One region of the Lysinibacillus sp. 1 U-2021 genome, then DNA from elsewhere that is predicted to be linked to it. Evidence: predicted binding sites of a transcription regulator. Region 1 holds the regulator's gene; the other holds the start of a gene.
What was found. Region 1 encodes LexA, which represses DNA repair genes until DNA is damaged. Its sites were predicted from a motif close to CGAACATATGTTCG; they were not measured.
Positions count from the first base shown of each region.

Region 2: a site for LexA is predicted at 7,217-7,230, ahead of parE (DNA topoisomerase IV subunit B). Genes of this name have one in related genera too.

Region 1 covers NZ_CP123966.1:4,318,165-4,326,847, reverse strand. The annotation lists gene pilM (type IV pilus biogenesis protein PilM) at 1-331, shown strand, start outside; gene QH639_RS23085 (PilN domain-containing protein) at 331-924, shown strand; gene QH639_RS23080 (hypothetical protein) at 921-1,613, shown strand; gene QH639_RS23075 (prepilin peptidase) at 1,680-2,432, shown strand; gene QH639_RS23070 (gamma-glutamyl-gamma-aminobutyrate hydrolase family protein) at 2,466-3,188, shown strand; gene lexA (transcriptional repressor LexA) at 3,296-3,913, opposite strand; gene yneA (cell division suppressor protein YneA) at 4,080-4,394, shown strand; gene QH639_RS23055 (YneB family resolvase-like protein) at 4,391-5,056, shown strand; gene def (peptide deformylase) at 5,087-5,662, opposite strand; gene QH639_RS23045 (helix-turn-helix transcriptional regulator) at 5,655-5,846, opposite strand; gene QH639_RS23040 (DJ-1/PfpI family protein) at 6,126-6,659, opposite strand; gene QH639_RS23035 (GNAT family N-acetyltransferase) at 6,661-7,194, opposite strand; gene QH639_RS23030 (DUF896 domain-containing protein) at 7,382-7,615, shown strand; gene tkt (transketolase) at 7,743-8,683, shown strand, end outside.
Region 2 covers NZ_CP123966.1:230,639-239,321, reverse strand. The annotation lists SAM riboswitch class I at 202-313, shown strand; gene metA (homoserine O-acetyltransferase MetA) at 437-1,372, shown strand; gene QH639_RS01225 (GerAB/ArcD/ProY family transporter) at 1,412-2,560, opposite strand; gene QH639_RS01220 (hypothetical protein) at 2,592-2,828, opposite strand; gene QH639_RS01215 (Ger(x)C family spore germination protein) at 2,829-4,028, opposite strand; gene QH639_RS01210 (spore germination protein) at 4,054-5,598, opposite strand; gene QH639_RS01205 (HesB/YadR/YfhF family protein) at 5,787-6,077, opposite strand; gene plsY (glycerol-3-phosphate 1-O-acyltransferase PlsY) at 6,097-6,699, opposite strand; gene parE (DNA topoisomerase IV subunit B) at 7,251-8,683, shown strand, end outside.

The sequences.
Region 1 (8,683 bases):
ATGGCAGGGGAAGAAGGAGAATGAGTTTAGCTATCAATTTATTTATAATGGCGAATCAGAGAATTATCAAATGGTCGTAATGGATCAGGTTCTAGAGATTGATCGGATGATGAATTTCTTTAAGTTTTCTTTACATAAAGGTGAAAAAACAGTGGATGAAATTATCATGCTTGGCGATAACCCACTATTGAAATCAATTGGGAACTTACTCGCTTCTAATTTAGAACCACCACTGAGGGTTGTCGATGGGAAAAAAATTGAGAAATCGTTTCCTCGCTTTAAGCGAGAATTTTCAACGTTGCTTGGCTTAGCTTTGAAGGAGGTTCGTTAATGGTTCCAGATATAAACCTCTTACCACAACTTGAAAAAAGAACAACCTCTCCCAAGCTTTTTTATAGCTTGGTGATTGTCATTGTGGGACTTATTGTAGCTTATTTCCTTTTTTTATTTTTTACATCCAAAAGTGAATTGTCTCGATTGACTGCAGAGGAACAGGCATTAACAACACAGCTTAATCAATTGCAGCAAGAGCTAGACGCACGACAAAGTGTCGATCAGGGTTCGTTGGAAGAGTCTGTGACTTTTATTCAAAGCGTTTCTTATCCTGTAACACCGTTAATTGATGAAACAAAAACTTTATTACCAACTCATTCCTATTTACGTAGCTACGTTTTCGGAGAGAACACAGTGAATATTGAAGTGGATTTTGAAACGATGACAGATATATCGAAATATGTGGAGCGACTTTTAATGAGTAGCTATTTTACAGATGCTCAAATTAACACTGTCTCAAACTTTGAAATAGAGCTAGGTGAACAAAGGGCGTTAACACCCCAACAAAAATTTAAAGAAGTACCGCGATATTCAGTGTCCATCACAGCAACAATCGATTTTATGTATTTAGCTGGAGGACGACGCTCATGAATAAATTAACGAGTAGTAAAAATTCATCTATGATCTTGTTACTGGCGTTGATAGCTGCTATTTTATTTGCGCTGTATTATTATTTGCTGTCACCAAAATTGGATGAGGTGAATGAAAAAGAGAGTAATGTATTGCAGGTGCAGCAAGAATTAGCTAATGTCAAAGAACAACTAGCACAATTAGACAAGGAGCAGGGACAGCCTACTATCAATATATTAGCCTTAAGACAAAAGCTACCTGCAACAAGAGCCGTTGAAAAGATTATTCTTGATTTAGCTGAGATTGAAGAGGTGACAGGAACTCGTATACTGTCTTTAACGGTTCAAGGTGAAGACGGCACTGTGACACCTTCTGATGTATCGAATGATCTCAATATGTTGGAGCAGGCTGAAGCAGAGGTCAATGGTGATCAGCAGAACAAGGAGAGTACTACACCGATTGCATCTCTTTCGGAGGACTCTTTACCAACTAATCTAAAGCTTATTACTTTTATATTAGAGGTGGGTGCGCTTGATTTTAATTCTCTTGAAAGCTTTTTACAGGAGGTTGAACAATTAGAGCGTGTCATGAAAACCGATAAGATTGAATTTAAATTGCCAGGAGAGCAGGCACAGCTTGAGAAAGATGCAGATCTTACGTTAAAGGCAACAGTGCAAGTGACGACGTTCTATTACGAGGAACAACAATAAAACTTTATTGATAGGCGCACCATACTTCATTTGTATGGGCGCCTATTGGTTTAGGAGGACATAAAATTGGAAATGGCTTATACGATCTTTATTTTTTTATTTGGACTTGTCTTTGGCTCTTTTTATAATGTAGTTGGCTTACGTGTACCACAGAAGGAGTCGATTGTACATCCTCCTTCACATTGTCCAAAATGCCAGAGACGACTAACGGCGCTTGATTTAGTACCAGTTTTGTCTTATGTATTTTTAGGAGGAAAATGTCGGGGTTGTGGCAATAAAATTTCTTGGGTTTACCCAGTCATAGAATTAATGACAGGTGTATTATTTGCCTTTGCTTATTGGCAGCTAGGCTTGGGCATAGAATTGATAGTAGCGTTCCTTTTTATCTCCTTATTAGTTATTATCGTTGTGTCAGATTTGGCCTATATGCTAATTCCAGATAAGGTGTTAGTATTCTTTTTACCTTTGCTAGCTATTGGACGAGTGCTGTCACCATTAACACCGTGGTGGGACTCTCTTGTGGGTGCTGTGGTTGGTTTTGGCATATTATATATCATTGCTGTGCTATCAAACGGTGGCATGGGTGGAGGCGATATTAAATTATTCTTTTTAATTGGTCTCGTTCTGGGTACGATTGATACACTGTTAACGCTATTTTTAGCAGCAGTGATTGGTATGATTGTCGGGATTACCATGTTATCGAAAAACAAACAGGGGAGAAAAACACCCATTCCGTTTGGGCCATCTATTGCATTGGCCGCAGTTATTGTTTATTTCTATGGCGATGTATTAATTAATTGGTATCTAGGCTTTTGGTAATTGTGCAATTTTCAAGAATTTGGAGGGAAGCAAGTGAAACCGATTATTGGTATTACAGCCTTTGTTGCGGATGATTTATCCTCTCAATTAAATGCTGCTTACAGTAAAAGCATCATTGAAGCAGGTGGAATTCCACTGATTATTCCAATTGGAGTAGAAGAAGAGGCAGCCCAGATTTTAGCCCTTACAGACGGTTTATTATTATCTGGTGGTCATGATGTGCACCCATTTCTATTCGGGGCTGAGCCTTCATTAAAGCTTGGAAAAATTCATCCAGCGCGAGATACGATTGAGTTAGCATTGATTGAAGCCGCATTCCAACGTAAGATGCCTATTTTCGGGATCTGTCGAGGAATTCAAATACTAAATGTTGCATTAGGTGGTACCTTATATCAGGATATTGATAGTGATCACTTTAGTACCAAGTTACTCCAACATATGCAGCAATCAGGTCGAGCTGTAGCTACCCATTCTGTACAGGTTATTGCTGACAATCTATTAGCGACTATCGTTGAACAAGAGAAGATTGCAGTGAATTCATTTCATCATCAAGCGGTGAATGTGTTAGCAGAAAAATTAAAAGTAGCAGCAAAATCCAGCGACGGTATTATCGAAGCGGTAGTTCATGAGGAGATGCCATTTTGCTTGGCTGTTCAGTGGCATCCTGAGGAACTAGCCATAGCAGGAGATGAGAGTGCTCAAAAGCTATTTTCAGCCTTTATTGAAGCGAGCTTAAAATTTAAGAAGGAAGCTTAGAAGGGGCATTATACAAAGAATCCAATCGTATATGGATTCTTTTTTTGCGTAAAAAAGAGGATACATGCTCTTAGAAGGAACATAATCCTCAAAACCTGCTTTAATCGTTAATGTACACGTCTGTAAAGACCTACAACTTGTCCTAAAATAGAAACTTGATCGACAATAATAGGTTCCATAGAAGAATTTTCAGGTTGTAAACGGAAATGGTTTTTCTCTTTAAAGAAACGTTTTACAGTTGCTTCATCCTCAGCTGTCATAGCTACAACAATATCCCCATTATTAGCTGTTGCCTTTTGTTTGACAATGACTAAATCTCCATCTAAAATCCCAGCTTCAATCATTGATTCCCCCATGATTTCTAGCATGAACAATTGATCTTCACTTGTGCCATACGTATCGGGTAATGGGAAGTATTCTTCAATATTTTCAATTGCTGTAATTGGAGAACCAGCTGTAACCTTCCCGACAAGTGGGACATGGATCACCTGTTGCTTTTGAATGGATTCTTCAGGCTCTAAAATTTCAATTGCGCGTGGCTTTGTTGGATCTCGACGAATAAAGCCTTTTTGTTCTAATCGAGCTAAATGTCCATGAACAGTTGAACTGGAAGCAAGTCCAACTGCTTCACCAATTTCACGTACTGATGGTGGATATCCTTTAGCTCGTACCTCTTCCTTAATGAAAGCTAAAATGTCCTCTTGTCTTTTCGAAACTTTTTTCATGAGTGCTCACCTCTTTTTTCTAATATCATTCTACTTATTTGATAGTATAACAGAATGCGAACATGTATGCAAACATAGGTTCGAAAAGTGTTTGACAAAAACGTTTGTTCGCTTTATTATGGGAACATACATTCCGAACAAACATTCTTAAAAAGGGGTAATGATTATGACATGGTTGAAGAAAAACACACATATCTCAATTTTAATAGGAGCTTGTTTACTATTTGCAGCATACCTTTACATTACTGATCCAGGAAAAGTTAGTTACGCAGAAATTCAAATTGAACATGGAGATAGCTTGTGGTCGTTAGCTGAGCAATATCGTGGTAAAATGAGTACTGATGATTGGATAAAGCTTGTAAAAACGGAAAATGAACTAGCAGATATTAAAATTGTAGCGGGAAAATCTCTAGTTATTCCTGTAGTGAGTGATCAAGCCAGTCCCATCAATACTATCGAAATTGCGAGAAATGAACAATGATAAATAATCAACTATCGGCTGTTGTCTATTGTCGCGTAAGTACTGAAAAAGAAACACAAAGCTCCTCATTAGAGCGCCAGCAGGAAGAGTTGCTGCGCTATGCTAAAGAGCAAGGCTATGCGGTGAAGGGCGTGTTTAAAGATCAACATAGTGGCTATGATGTAGAACGTGAAGGCTTACTAGAAATGCTTGATTTTATAAAAGATAAGAACATTAATGCTCTTTTTGTCCAAGATGAAACTCGTTTAGGACGAGGCAATGCAAGGATGGCTGTATTACATTTATTACAAAAGTCAGCAACTGACGTTTTTTCGATGCGTGATGCAGGCCCAGTTCAATTAAATGAAATGGATACGATGCTGCTTGAAATTTTAGCGATTGTAGAGGAGTATCAGCGTAGAATCCATAATGCTAAAATTCGACGAGGTATGCGACGTGCTGTAGAAAACGGCTATCGTCCAGAAAATAATTTATCGAACCGAGGTAATCCGCAGGGGCAGGAGCGAAAAGATCTACCTGTAGAGGAAATTGTGAAGCTCCGCAAACGTGGATTTACCTTTGAAGAAATTTCTATAACGCTTAGAGGGTTAGGATTTGAGGTAAGTAAGGCGACTGTACATCGTCGTTTCCAAGAGCACCAAGAAAGATTAGCAGGAAAATAATATTCCTGCTAATTTTTTTTCTGTAAAAAACTACTGAAGCGAAGAAAAGCTTTCGATGATAACATGATTAGGCAGTTGGAAAGGGTGCTCTTTATTTATTCGATCATAAAACATGATGCCATTTAAATGATCGATTTCATGCTGTACAACGATGGCCCCATAGCCCTGTAACTGTACAATGATTTCATGTCCATCGATGTCGTAAGCTTTGACTTTAATTCTCTCATATCTCGGTACAAAACCAGGGACAGGTCGATTTACAGATAGACAGCCTTCTCCCTCCGGTAGATAAATCATATTAAGGGAATGACTCATTATTTTAGGGTTAATCAGCATCATTTCTTGGTCATCAAAGAGTACAGCAAACATTCGTTTATCTACGCCAATTTGATTAGCAGAGAGCCCACTCCCAGGGCGAAGCTTATATTTTTTTGCTAGCGTTGGATTTTGGCTATTTTTCAGATATTGTAGCATGGCTAGGAGGGTATTTCGGTCCTCATTGGTCACGGGTATCGATACTTCTTGAGTTTGTTTTCTTAAAATTGCTGAGTGTTCTTTCACGAAGTCCTTCATTGTAATCATATAATTTGGGTGAAATTTAGTCATAGATAAACACCTCATCAATACGGCTATTGAGAACCTTAGCAATCTTAAAAGCTAATTCTAGGGTCGGATCATATTTATCATTTTCAATACTATTAATGGTCTGTCTCACAACTCCACACTCTTTTGCAAGAGCAGCTTGTGTTATGCCTAATTTTTTTCTTAAAATTTTGATGATGTTCTTCAGAATTATCCCTCCATTTTGTCCAAAGTATTAGACATATATCGTAAGATAAGAATTAAAAAATGTCCAACTAATTGGACATCTTTTGGTGTGAAAAACAAAACAGTCAATTGAAGGGGAGAAATGGATTTCCGTTGCAGGCTGCTTGCTTTCTTGTAGCACACAGACGGAACGGAAATCACCCCACAGCCTTGTTAAAAATTCTCATTCTACTAATGACATCATCTTTTTCAACAACATGAAATGCCCGATTAATTGGACATTTGGGTTTTAAATCATCACTTAATACCAATTTTCATCAAAATTTAGCTTTAACGCATGCCCGAAACAAATACCGAAAGGAATAAAACCTCTTCCTCTTGCTGTAATGATATTTCCATCTTGTACCACTAGTTCATCTGAATAGTTATGAAGTTCAAAGCATCCTAACTGCTCCATGCCATCTAAAGGTAGTCCTACTGTATATTTTTTGTTCTTTAAGACCCCTGCTTTTGCTAATAGGTAAGGGGAGCTAGAAATACTTGCAATCATTCCTCCTTTTGCAGATAGAAGATGAATGAAGTCTAGTAAGCTCTCTTCAAGTTGTAATGTAGAAATATCCATACAGCCTGGTAATAGTAGACTATCAATATCGTCAAGCTCTACCTCATTCACGGATAAATCAGCTATACAATTTAAACCAGATTCTCCTCTGATAGGTTTGGTATTCGATGCAAGTGTGATGATGGGTTTACCGCCTTGCATTAATATGGACAAAGCAACACTCAATTCATATTCACTAAATTGTGGGTATAATAACACCGCAGTTTTCTTCATTTCATACACCTCTTACCTTTTGAGTGTTCCATTCTTCCTCTAAAATAGCGTAATAGTATTCATCCCACCAAGTCTCTCCATGAGGAATGCATTTTTTGAAAAATCCTTCTTGGCGCATTCCGATTTTTTCCATGACTCGGTAAGAAGCGATATTTTCTGGCTGGCATGTGGCAATAATTCGATGAAGTTTCATTTTATTAAAGCTGTGATCTAATAGGGCCTTAGCAGCTTCAGAAGCATAGCCATGATTGTGATAGGCAGGATTCATAACCCATCCAATTTCATACGTATGATCGCCAAAGTATTTGTGGAAAACAAGATGACCAATGACTCGCTGTTGTTCACGTAAAACAATGGCGAAATGTTTTGCTTGCTCGTTGCTATTCTCTGTTATGAAATTTTGAACCTGATCTTCATTCAACACACCCTCTGGCATATAGTGCATGACCGTTTTGTCGGACATATAGCTATAAACGGCCTGCCAATCTGAGGCTTCAAATGTTCGAATAAGTAATCTAGGTGTTGTGATGTTCATGATAGCTCCTCCTAATATCTATCAAATTTTTCCTTTTATTATTAGTTATACACCTCTAACTTCTGGAAGTCATGTAAATAATGGCTAAGAAGTGTTTTTAAGGGTTGGTATAACTGCATTTTAAGGGAAACCATGCTATACTTTGCATACTGAGGTCATTAAGCTAGGTACTGAAAGGTGTGTAACCATGTTATCAAAGGAAAAAATTAACCGAATTAATGAATTATCTGCTAAAGCAAAAAGCGGACAATTAACAGAGGAAGAAGCAAAGGAGCGAACAGCGCTTCGCAAGGAGTATTTAGATACGTTTAGAGCAACTATGCGAGATACGATTGAAAACGTTAAAGTGGTAGATGCAGAAGGAAATGATGTAACTCCTGAGAAGGTAAAACAAGCACAAAAAAATAAATTTCTAAATTAATGTGACACAATTCAATAAAGTATGTATGAAAACGCAAATAGTATAACAAAAAGCATTGTTTTCTAAAGCAATGTTGACTAAACTGTAAAAGAACAATATATAGGACGAGAAAGGATGTCACAATATAATGACTCAACACGCGGATCTTTTAGCAATTAATGCTATCCGAACTTTGTCAATCGATGCTATTGAAAAAGCAAATTCTGGTCACCCAGGTTTACCAATGGGAGCAGCGCCAATGGCTTATACGCTTTGGACAAAACAATTACGCCATAATCCAGCAAATCCAAAATGGTTTAACCGTGATCGTTTTGTACTATCAGCAGGTCATGGTTCAATGCTTTTATACAGCTTACTTCACCTTGGAGGCTATGGTTTACCAATGGAAGAAATTCAAAACTTCCGCCAATGGGATTCATTAACACCAGGACATCCTGAATATGGTCATACAGTAGGGGTAGAGGCAACAACTGGTCCTCTTGGACAAGGAATCGCTATGACTGTTGGTATGGCAATGGCTGAGCGCCATTTAGCCGCTACTTACAATAAACCAGGTCATGACATTGTTGACCACTACACATTTGCGTTATGTGGCGATGGGGACTTAATGGAAGGTGTAGCAGCAGAGGCGATTTCATTAGCTGGTCACTTAAAACTTGAAAAATTAATCGTACTTTACGATTCTAATGATATTTCTTTAGATGGTGACTTAGAAAAGTCATTTTCAGAAAACGTTCAACAACGCTTTGAATCTTATGGTTGGAATTATTTAAAAGTGGCAGATGGTACAGATGTAGATGCTATTAATGCAGCCATTGAAGAAGCCAAAAAATCTACTGGCAAGCCAACATTAATTGAAGTGAAAACAGTGATTGGTTTTGGTTCTCCAAATAAATCTGGTAAAGCAGATTCTCACGGTGCACCACTTGGTACAGATGAAGTTGTCTTAACGAAGGCTGCCTATGAGTGGGCACATGAACCATTCCAAATTCCTGCAGAAGTTTACGATACATTTAATGCGGCTGCTGAAGTGCAAGGCGCACAACCAGAGGAAGCTTGGAATGCAAA
Region 2 (8,683 bases), 910 kb from region 1:
TATTCACGTTCCTCTCTCTTACTAAAAGTATATGGTAACATAATTACGGCATGTTTACCATAAATTTTAAATGTAGAAACACCACATATAGCAAGCTTAGTGTACATCAAATGAGCAAGGAACATGCACATGAATCACAAAATATTCGATGAATTATTGATATTCTAACTAGTTCGTGTTACAATTCAAGATAATTAAATAATCTTATCAAGAGAAGCTGAGGGATTTGGCCCGATGACGCTTCAGCAACCTCTAACGATTGTTAGAAAGGTGCTAATTCCAGCAAAGGATTTTTTCCTTTGAGAGATAAGAGTGGACGTGAAAAAAATCCTTCTCATTCTATCTCGTATGGAATGAGGAGGATTTTTTAATTTCGTTGCAATGTACGCAAGTTAGGTTTGCTAAAAGAGAGTGATTATAGAGAGGGGAAAGCAAGATGCCAATTAATATTCCGAAAAATTTACCAGCTGGAGAACATTTACGTGAGGAAAAAATCTTCGTCATGGAAGAAGATCGTGCGAAAACACAGCAAATCCGTCCATTAAATATATTAATATTAAATCTAATGCCTGAAAAAGAAAAAACTGAGCTCCAATTATTACGTTTATTGGGGAATACACCATTACAGGTGAATATTACCTTTTTGAATACAGCCACTCACGAGTCTAAAAATGTGAGTAAATCCCATTTGCAGCTTTTCTACACAACGTTCAATCAGATTCGACACCGACGCTATGATGGTATGATTATAACTGGTGCACCAGTAGAAAAAATGGCTTTTGAAGAGGTCAACTATTGGCAGGAAATTTCAGAAATTATGGATTGGTCTAAAAAGAATGTGACATCCGTGCTACATATATGTTGGGGGGCACAGGCTGCATTGTATCATCATTATGGCATTGGGAAGGTTGAGCTCTCTGCTAAATGCTCAGGCGTCTATTCCCATGTGATTACAGATTTAACTGTAGATTTGGTACGTGGCTTTAGTGATTTATTTACTGCGCCCCATTCACGCTATACATCTGTTTCGATTGACGAGGTTCGCAATCATCCAGATCTACGATTATTATCCTATTCAGAGGATGCTGGGGTATTTATTGTACAATCAAAAGATAATAAAAATATTATGATTACGGGCCATCTAGAGTATGATGCGACAACGCTAGCCGATGAGTACAGTCGCGATGTGGCGAAGGGCATAGATATCGCCGTTCCTGTGAACTACTTCCCGAATGACGATCCTACACAAGTGCCAATGAATACATGGCGTGCCCATACGCATCTATTATTCTCTAACTGGTTGAACTACTATGTTTACCAAGAAACACCATATGAATGGGATTTTGTAGATGAAATCGAATATCATATTTAATTAATAAAACGTCTAATTTCTTTTCTAGCTTAGAAGAAATTAGACGTTTTGATTGTCATTTTCTGTTTCCTGCTGAGGTGTTTCGTTATTTTGAGCCTTGGATTTACGATTGCGAATAACTACTACAATCAGCAAAAGTATAGGTAATAAAATGGTGAAAATAAAGGAAAAGATTGGCCAAATTTCATTATTATAATTAGTAGAATGCACAATATCTGGATGAACAATTTGAGAAAGTCCAATAACAATTATACCCATCGGTATAATGAGTGGACGATGATCCTTGATCTTCAATATTTGTGCAAGTCCAACAACGGTCGTATAGAAATACATAAATGTACGAATATATATAGACGAAATCCACATAAATGCCATAATGATTTCTATGCGCTGCAAAAAATTCCCTATAGATATTCTTTGTGCTAAGGCATAGCTAGGAAATGTCCTTGATGCAGTGTTTTCAGGACCTAATACAAGAATCGATAGGACAATCAACGTAACTAAGACGATTCCGCCAAAAATTGCCCCAATATATAGCCCTTTCTGTGCAGACGGCTGTACATTGACGCCAGTAGGATAGAGCATCAATAATACAATTAATGGAAAGGAAAAGATACTCATAAAGCGTGCAATACTATAAAACATAGATGCTTTGGTCGCTTCTAGTAGAGGCTGAATATTCTCAAATGTAATTTGAGGGGTAATACTAAGGACGAAAAAAATAAAAATAAAGGTAAACAATGGGAAGAGGATTTCTGCCGAACGGGCAAAGGTCTCAATCCCTAAATAAGCGGCATACATAATAAGGATGCTGAACAGTAGGGCAAATGCTAATGTCGGTGTCTCTGGCATTACTTCCGTTTTCATGAAAATACCGATAAAATAGAGTAATTCTCCAGCCGAAAGAAAGGTCATAATTAGGAAACAAATTGCTGTGATTTTCCCAAAAAAACGCCCAAGTATTTTTTCATTGGCCTCGATAAAGTTTAGGGACGGTGTTTGATTGGCCAGTGTTAAAAATAATTTTAGTACCAGTAAACTAAGCAGAACACCAATGCTTGCCGCTATCCAAGCATCTTGCTTAGCGGCACCAGTAATACTCGAAGGGATAATTAAAATCGCTGTACCGATAGAATAGAGGAAGGTAACGACTGTAAACTGTCTTGAACTAATTATCTCTTTTTCCATCAAGCTACCCTCCGTTTCTTAGTCCATCTTTCTATTTTGTGAATGACACAATGTAATCCCTAATCGGTGTGAAGATAAAGGTAATCAAATCTAATGGGCTAGGAATATGGATTTTAAGGGCAATCCCCATATTTAAAGCCGTTCCAATAAGTAGCAAAAAGGAGAATACAATAATGGCTTTTCTATCCTGTTGCTTTTTTAGCTTTGGAATAAAAATAAGCGCAATAATTATCGCGATGATCAAGATAGCTATGGCTAGCACCATCATTTACTCCTCCTTTGGCTTGTTTAATAATGAATTTTGCATCGTACCCGAACCTTGGGTAGTTACCTTGACATGAACAGCCACTGCTAAATCTGGAAAAATGGAAGTCCAGTCATCCTTGATTTTTTTCCACTGCTTTGGATCTGCCCGATGTAGGGCATCCCCAAATCCAAAAACATCGACTTCATATTGCTGTTGAATTTTCTCTACAGTTTTTTCAATGCGTTCATCAATCCCTTGGGCTGTTTTTTTATTAACGTAATCAATCGATTTATTTTTGGTAAGATCGATAACACATTCGACCTCTCCAACATTCTGCTCTACATTAATATGGACATCGATTTTCGGTTTCCCGTTTTTAAATGACCCTTTCACCTTTGTAGTGGATTGGGTGATTTCAGTAGACAAGGTCCCTTTATTAGGACAGGCGATGATTTCTATCGTACTTTGAATTTTGTCATTAAGAAAACTAATACTTTTGCTTTCGCTCTCAGTCAGTAGCCCTATATATTTATCGCCTTTAAAGACTGCTAAACCTGTATAACGTAATAGCACAGGTGTTTTAACACGTTGCACATTTGTTTGATCTACCCCTAATTTCTTATCCCCAATAACTTCAATAGCAGAAATTAATGCCCCTTTATGCTTATTGCTTAAGGTATTGACTAATTCATCAATATTAACAGCTATTGTGGAGCCCCAAGCCTTCTCAGAGACATCAAGGGAATTTAACATTTTATTAGCAGGAACTTTTTCAATGGGTGTTAGTACATTTAATACATCCTTTGCTGTTGCATCGTGAGACATAATGACGTCGAAATCCTTACGAAATTCATGGTCCCTTACAATTAAATCAAGTGCATCACTAATGCCTTCTTTTGCGAGATCTTCCCCTAATACAACCACTTGAAGGTGGGCAAAATAAGGTTTTCGTGCTGCAATAGTCGTCATTTTGCGAATGGCCTCAAAGATGGTCTCACCTCTCGAATGATAGCTAACGACAGGAGAGCGTTGAGTGGAAGCTTGGCGCATTGAAATTTCACTAGGATCAACAATTTGAACCGTAATTTCATATTCCTCATCTATTTTGTCAATGCCCAATGCTACGACAATGGCCAATTCATTTAATTCACGCTTACTCCAGCAGCCACTTAACAGTATTGTGAGGATACATAGTAAGCAAATCCATTTTATTTTTGCCATATTCCATTCCTCATTTATCCAGTTGTTATTTCCTGCCTTTTAGATTGATATAGTTATGTCCTCTAACAATATTTTTTTGATTGACTAAACGAGGTCGTGTAAGTAATTTTCTACGCGGGAACAGCAAAAATGCATCCTTCTGATCCTGTAATACCAATGGTGCGAATGGGCTTAAATAAGGTACACCAAATGAACGAATGCTACATAGGTGAAGAATAATTAGCATAATGCCAAACATTACACCGAATAAACCAAACATAGCAGCTAAAATCATTAATGGGAAACGTAGTACACGAATCGTATTCGATAAGCCATAGGCAGGGAAGAGAAAGCTACAAATCGCTGTTAAGGCTACAATAATTACCATTACAGCGGATACGACGCCTGCATCAACTGCTGCCTGTCCAATAACTAAAGTACCTACAATGGATACCGCAGGACCGATTGTCCGAGGCATACGAAGTCCAGCTTCCCTTAAGACCTCAAAGGCAACCTCCATAATAAGCGCTTCTACTACTGCAGGAAAGGGTACGCCTTCCCTTTGTGAAGCAATGCTAATTAACATGGGTGTCGGTAGCATTTCCTGGTGAAAGGTAGTAATCGCCACATACAAGGATGGTGCTACTAATGCCAGACTGATACCAAAGAAACGCAGTATACGTACGAGTGAGCTAATCATCCAATGCTGATAATAATCTTCTGCTGATTGTAAAAAGGATGTAAATAGCGCTGGTACGACTAAGACAAAAGGTGTGCCATCAACTAGAATCGCCACTTTGCCATCTAATAATTCACCTGCGATGACATCAGGACGTTCGGAGTTGTAGACGGTTGGAAACATCGAGTTTTTTGAGTCTTGAATAAAATCTTCAATATAGCCACTTTCCAGAATGCCATCAATATTAATACGATCTAGTCGAGCCAATACCTCTGCGACGATTTTGTCACTGGCGATGCCATTTATATACATCACCGCTACATCTGTTTGTGTCACATCTCCGATAACACGGGACTTAATCCAGAGATTCGGACTTTTAATTTTGCGACGAATGAGCGCTGTATTCGTACGCAAGGTTTCCGTAAAGGACTCCCTCGGTCCGCGAATAACGGATTCCGTCGATGGCTCCGTGACAGCTCGATCCTTGGCACTTCTAGTACTTGTCACAATCCCTTCGGCAAAGCCATCTAATAAAATAACCGTTTCACCATTGAGAATGGCATTGTAGAGTGTTGTGAAATGCTCAATATTCGTCACATCGCCTACTGTTAAATAGGAATTTCGAACATATTGATTAATGGTTGTTATTTCAATATCTTGTTCTTCTTCAATATTTGCCATCAGTTTATCGATAACAGAATCAGAAATAGTCGTTTTATCCGATAGGCCATCAATGGAAATAATGGCGAGGCTATGGGGATCAGTTTCTCCAATCGCAATTTCACGTATGATAATATCATTACTATGCCCTAGTGACTGTTGAATGATTTTTATATTTTTAGATAGGGAAGTATACAATAAATCGTTCGTTGTATGGGATGGGGAGGTCTCGTTATTGCTAGACATGGACATGTGTTTTCCTCCTCAAAAGGTCGTTCATTACCTTTAGAATGGACAATTTTTTTGAGAGATAAACGAAAGAGATATGAAAAATCTAGCTATTTGTAGCAATATTACATCACTTGCAACTTTCGTGTGTCCTTGTTTGTGATAAATAAAAAAACAGTCTGTCCTTTCATGTATGGAAAGGACAGACTGTTTTATGTACGATAGTCGTATTGTAATTCATCTTTACTTGTATCAACATCTACATGTAAATTGTGATCGTTAAAGAACCAAAGATCTTTCTCATCAATGTAATAGATAACACCATCAATTTCTGTCTGTACACCTATGGCAATAGGTTCCTCACGTGTCATGCCTAGCGAAAAGCCTTCATGAAACGGACTTGAGCCACCATAGCGTGCATAAAAACGAATTGTATCACCAGGTTCAACTTCCATTTCATGTTTGAACCATTGTAGGGCCTCATCTGTCAATGCAATATTCATTTCAAATGCTCCTCTCTTCCTACAGCCATTTTACCTTTGGTTCGGTGCCGTTTTTAATACGGGCAATATTGGCACGGTGACGATAAATAATAAAGGTAAATAAAAAGGCTACCAAGATGCCTAATGCAAAGTCACCTGTAATAAAATAATAAACGATTGCATAGATAAGCGCTACTAAAGCGGCTATCATTGATGTTAAGCTGACGATTTTTGTGATTTTTAAAGTCACAATAAAGGTAATAAATAGTAGGACAAAGAGTGGCCAAGAATAGCCTAATAATACACCCGCTGACGTTGCCACAGCTTTCCCACCACGGAAGTTGGCAAAGATCGGGAACATATGACCGATTACTGCGACAAGGCCCAGTAATAAAGAATGGAGTGTAGTATCAGAGAAAACAGGAAGTGTCACGAGTAAGACAGCGGCAGTCCCTTTTAAGACATCCATCACTGTAACAATAATACCAGCCTTTTTCCCTAATGTTCTAAAAGTATTGGTCGCACCAAGATTACCGCTCCCGTGTTCACGAATATCGGTATTATAAAAAATTTTGCCTATCCATAATCCAGAAGGTATAGAGCCGATTAGATAAGCACATAAAATAATAAGTCCATTGATCATAGTTGGACTCCTTTCATTCATAGTCCATCACTTGGTACTAATAGTTTGTAACAAGTATTTTACACTTTTTCTTGCTAATCTACAATGTTATGAAGGAGATTTCATCCGAAGTCTTGAATCAATACAAAAGAGAATCTATTAGCGAGGACTAGGCTTTTAGACGTAAATTTGTAGGAAGCACTAAAACCTTTATAAAAATATAGGCAAAATGGCAATTTTGTCAATCGCTCATTCCTTTGGTAGAATAGAAGTCTAACTTTATCCTGTTTCAGCGCAAGGCACGAGGTAGTGTGCAAGCATCACCACTTTATTTTGCAACTAAGTAGGCTTCAATGCGTCAAATGATGATGGAAGCTAGAAGCAGTCTGTCTTGCTCAAATACCAATTTTAAGCAACTGTTGAAGATGTTTACTATTAATAAAAAAGATCAAAACTGTGAGCAAATTTTAAAATTTTATTGGACCTGTCGCTAGCTATTGACAGGAAATGCTATTATTATTAGGATGAGAACATAAATAGAACATGTGTTTGTTTTTTGGAGGGGAATTTTTTTGACGAATAAACAGTCACCTAGCGTCTATAATGATGACGCTATACAAGTATTAGAAGGATTAGAAGCGGTACGCAAACGACCTGGCATGTATATCGGTTCGACGGATGGCCGTGGACTTCATCACCTTGTGTATGAAATCGTAGATAATGCGGTGGATGAAGCACTGGCTGGCTTTGGATCTCATATTATTGTCACAATTCATAAAGATCAAAGTATGAGTGTGCGCGACTTTGGACGTGGAATGCCAACCGGTATGCATAAAATGGGCAAACCGACACCAGAAATTATTTTTACTGTGCTACACGCTGGTGGTAAATTTGGTCAAGGTGGCTATAAAACAAGTGGAGGTTTACATGGTGTTGGTTCTTCCGTTGTGAATGCGCTCTCAACATTTTTAGAGGTGACAATCCATCGCGATGGTAAAAAGTATCGTCAACGCTTTGAGCATGGTGGACAGCCTGTCACAACACTTGAAAACATTGGGCAGACCAAGCAGACAGGAACGCTTGTTCATTTCTTACCAGATGAAACGATCTTCTCTGTCACAAAATTCAATTATGATACGTTAGCAGAACGATTACGTGAATCAGCCTTTTTATTAAAGGGCTTAAAAATTGAATTAATTGATGAGCGCGAGGAAGGCAAGAGCGATGTGTTCTTTTATGAGAATGGCATCGAGGCTTTCGTTGCGTATTTGAATGAGGAAAAAGATGTTCTTCATCCAGTAAAATATGTAGAAGGCGTACAGGATGAAATCGAAGTAGAGTTCGCTTTCCAGTATAACGATGGTTATTCAGAAACGATTTTATCATTTGTTAATAATGTCCGTACACGTGATGGTGGTACACATGAAACGGGTGCAAAGGCAGCATTGACGCGTGTCTTTAATGAATATGCAAGAAAAATTGGCCTGTTAAAGGACAAGGATAAAAACCTTGAGGGGACAGATATTCGTGAGGGCTTAGCAGCGATCGTGTCTGTTCGTATCCCAGAGCATTTACTGCAATTTGAAGGACAAACAAAGGGCAAGCTTGGGACAAGTGAGGCTCGTTCTGCAGTAGATAGTGTAGTGTCTGAGCAAATTTTGTATGTGCTAGAGGAAAATGCAGAGTTATCAGCTTCTCTTGTTCGTAAAGCGATTCGAGCGCAGCAAGTGCGTGAAGCAGCTCGTAAAGCGCGTGAGGATGCACGAAATGGCAAGAAAAATAAAAAGGGTAGTACGATTTTATCTGGAAAATTAACGCCAGCTCAGTCACGTAATGCAGCAAAAAATGAGCTGTATTTAGTCGAGGGGGATTCTGCGGGTGGCTCTGCTAAACAAGGACGTGACCGTACATTCCAAGCGATTCTGCCATTGCGCGGGAAGGTCATCAACACAGAAAAAGCCAAGCTACAGGATATTATGAAAAACGAAGAAATTTCAACGATTAT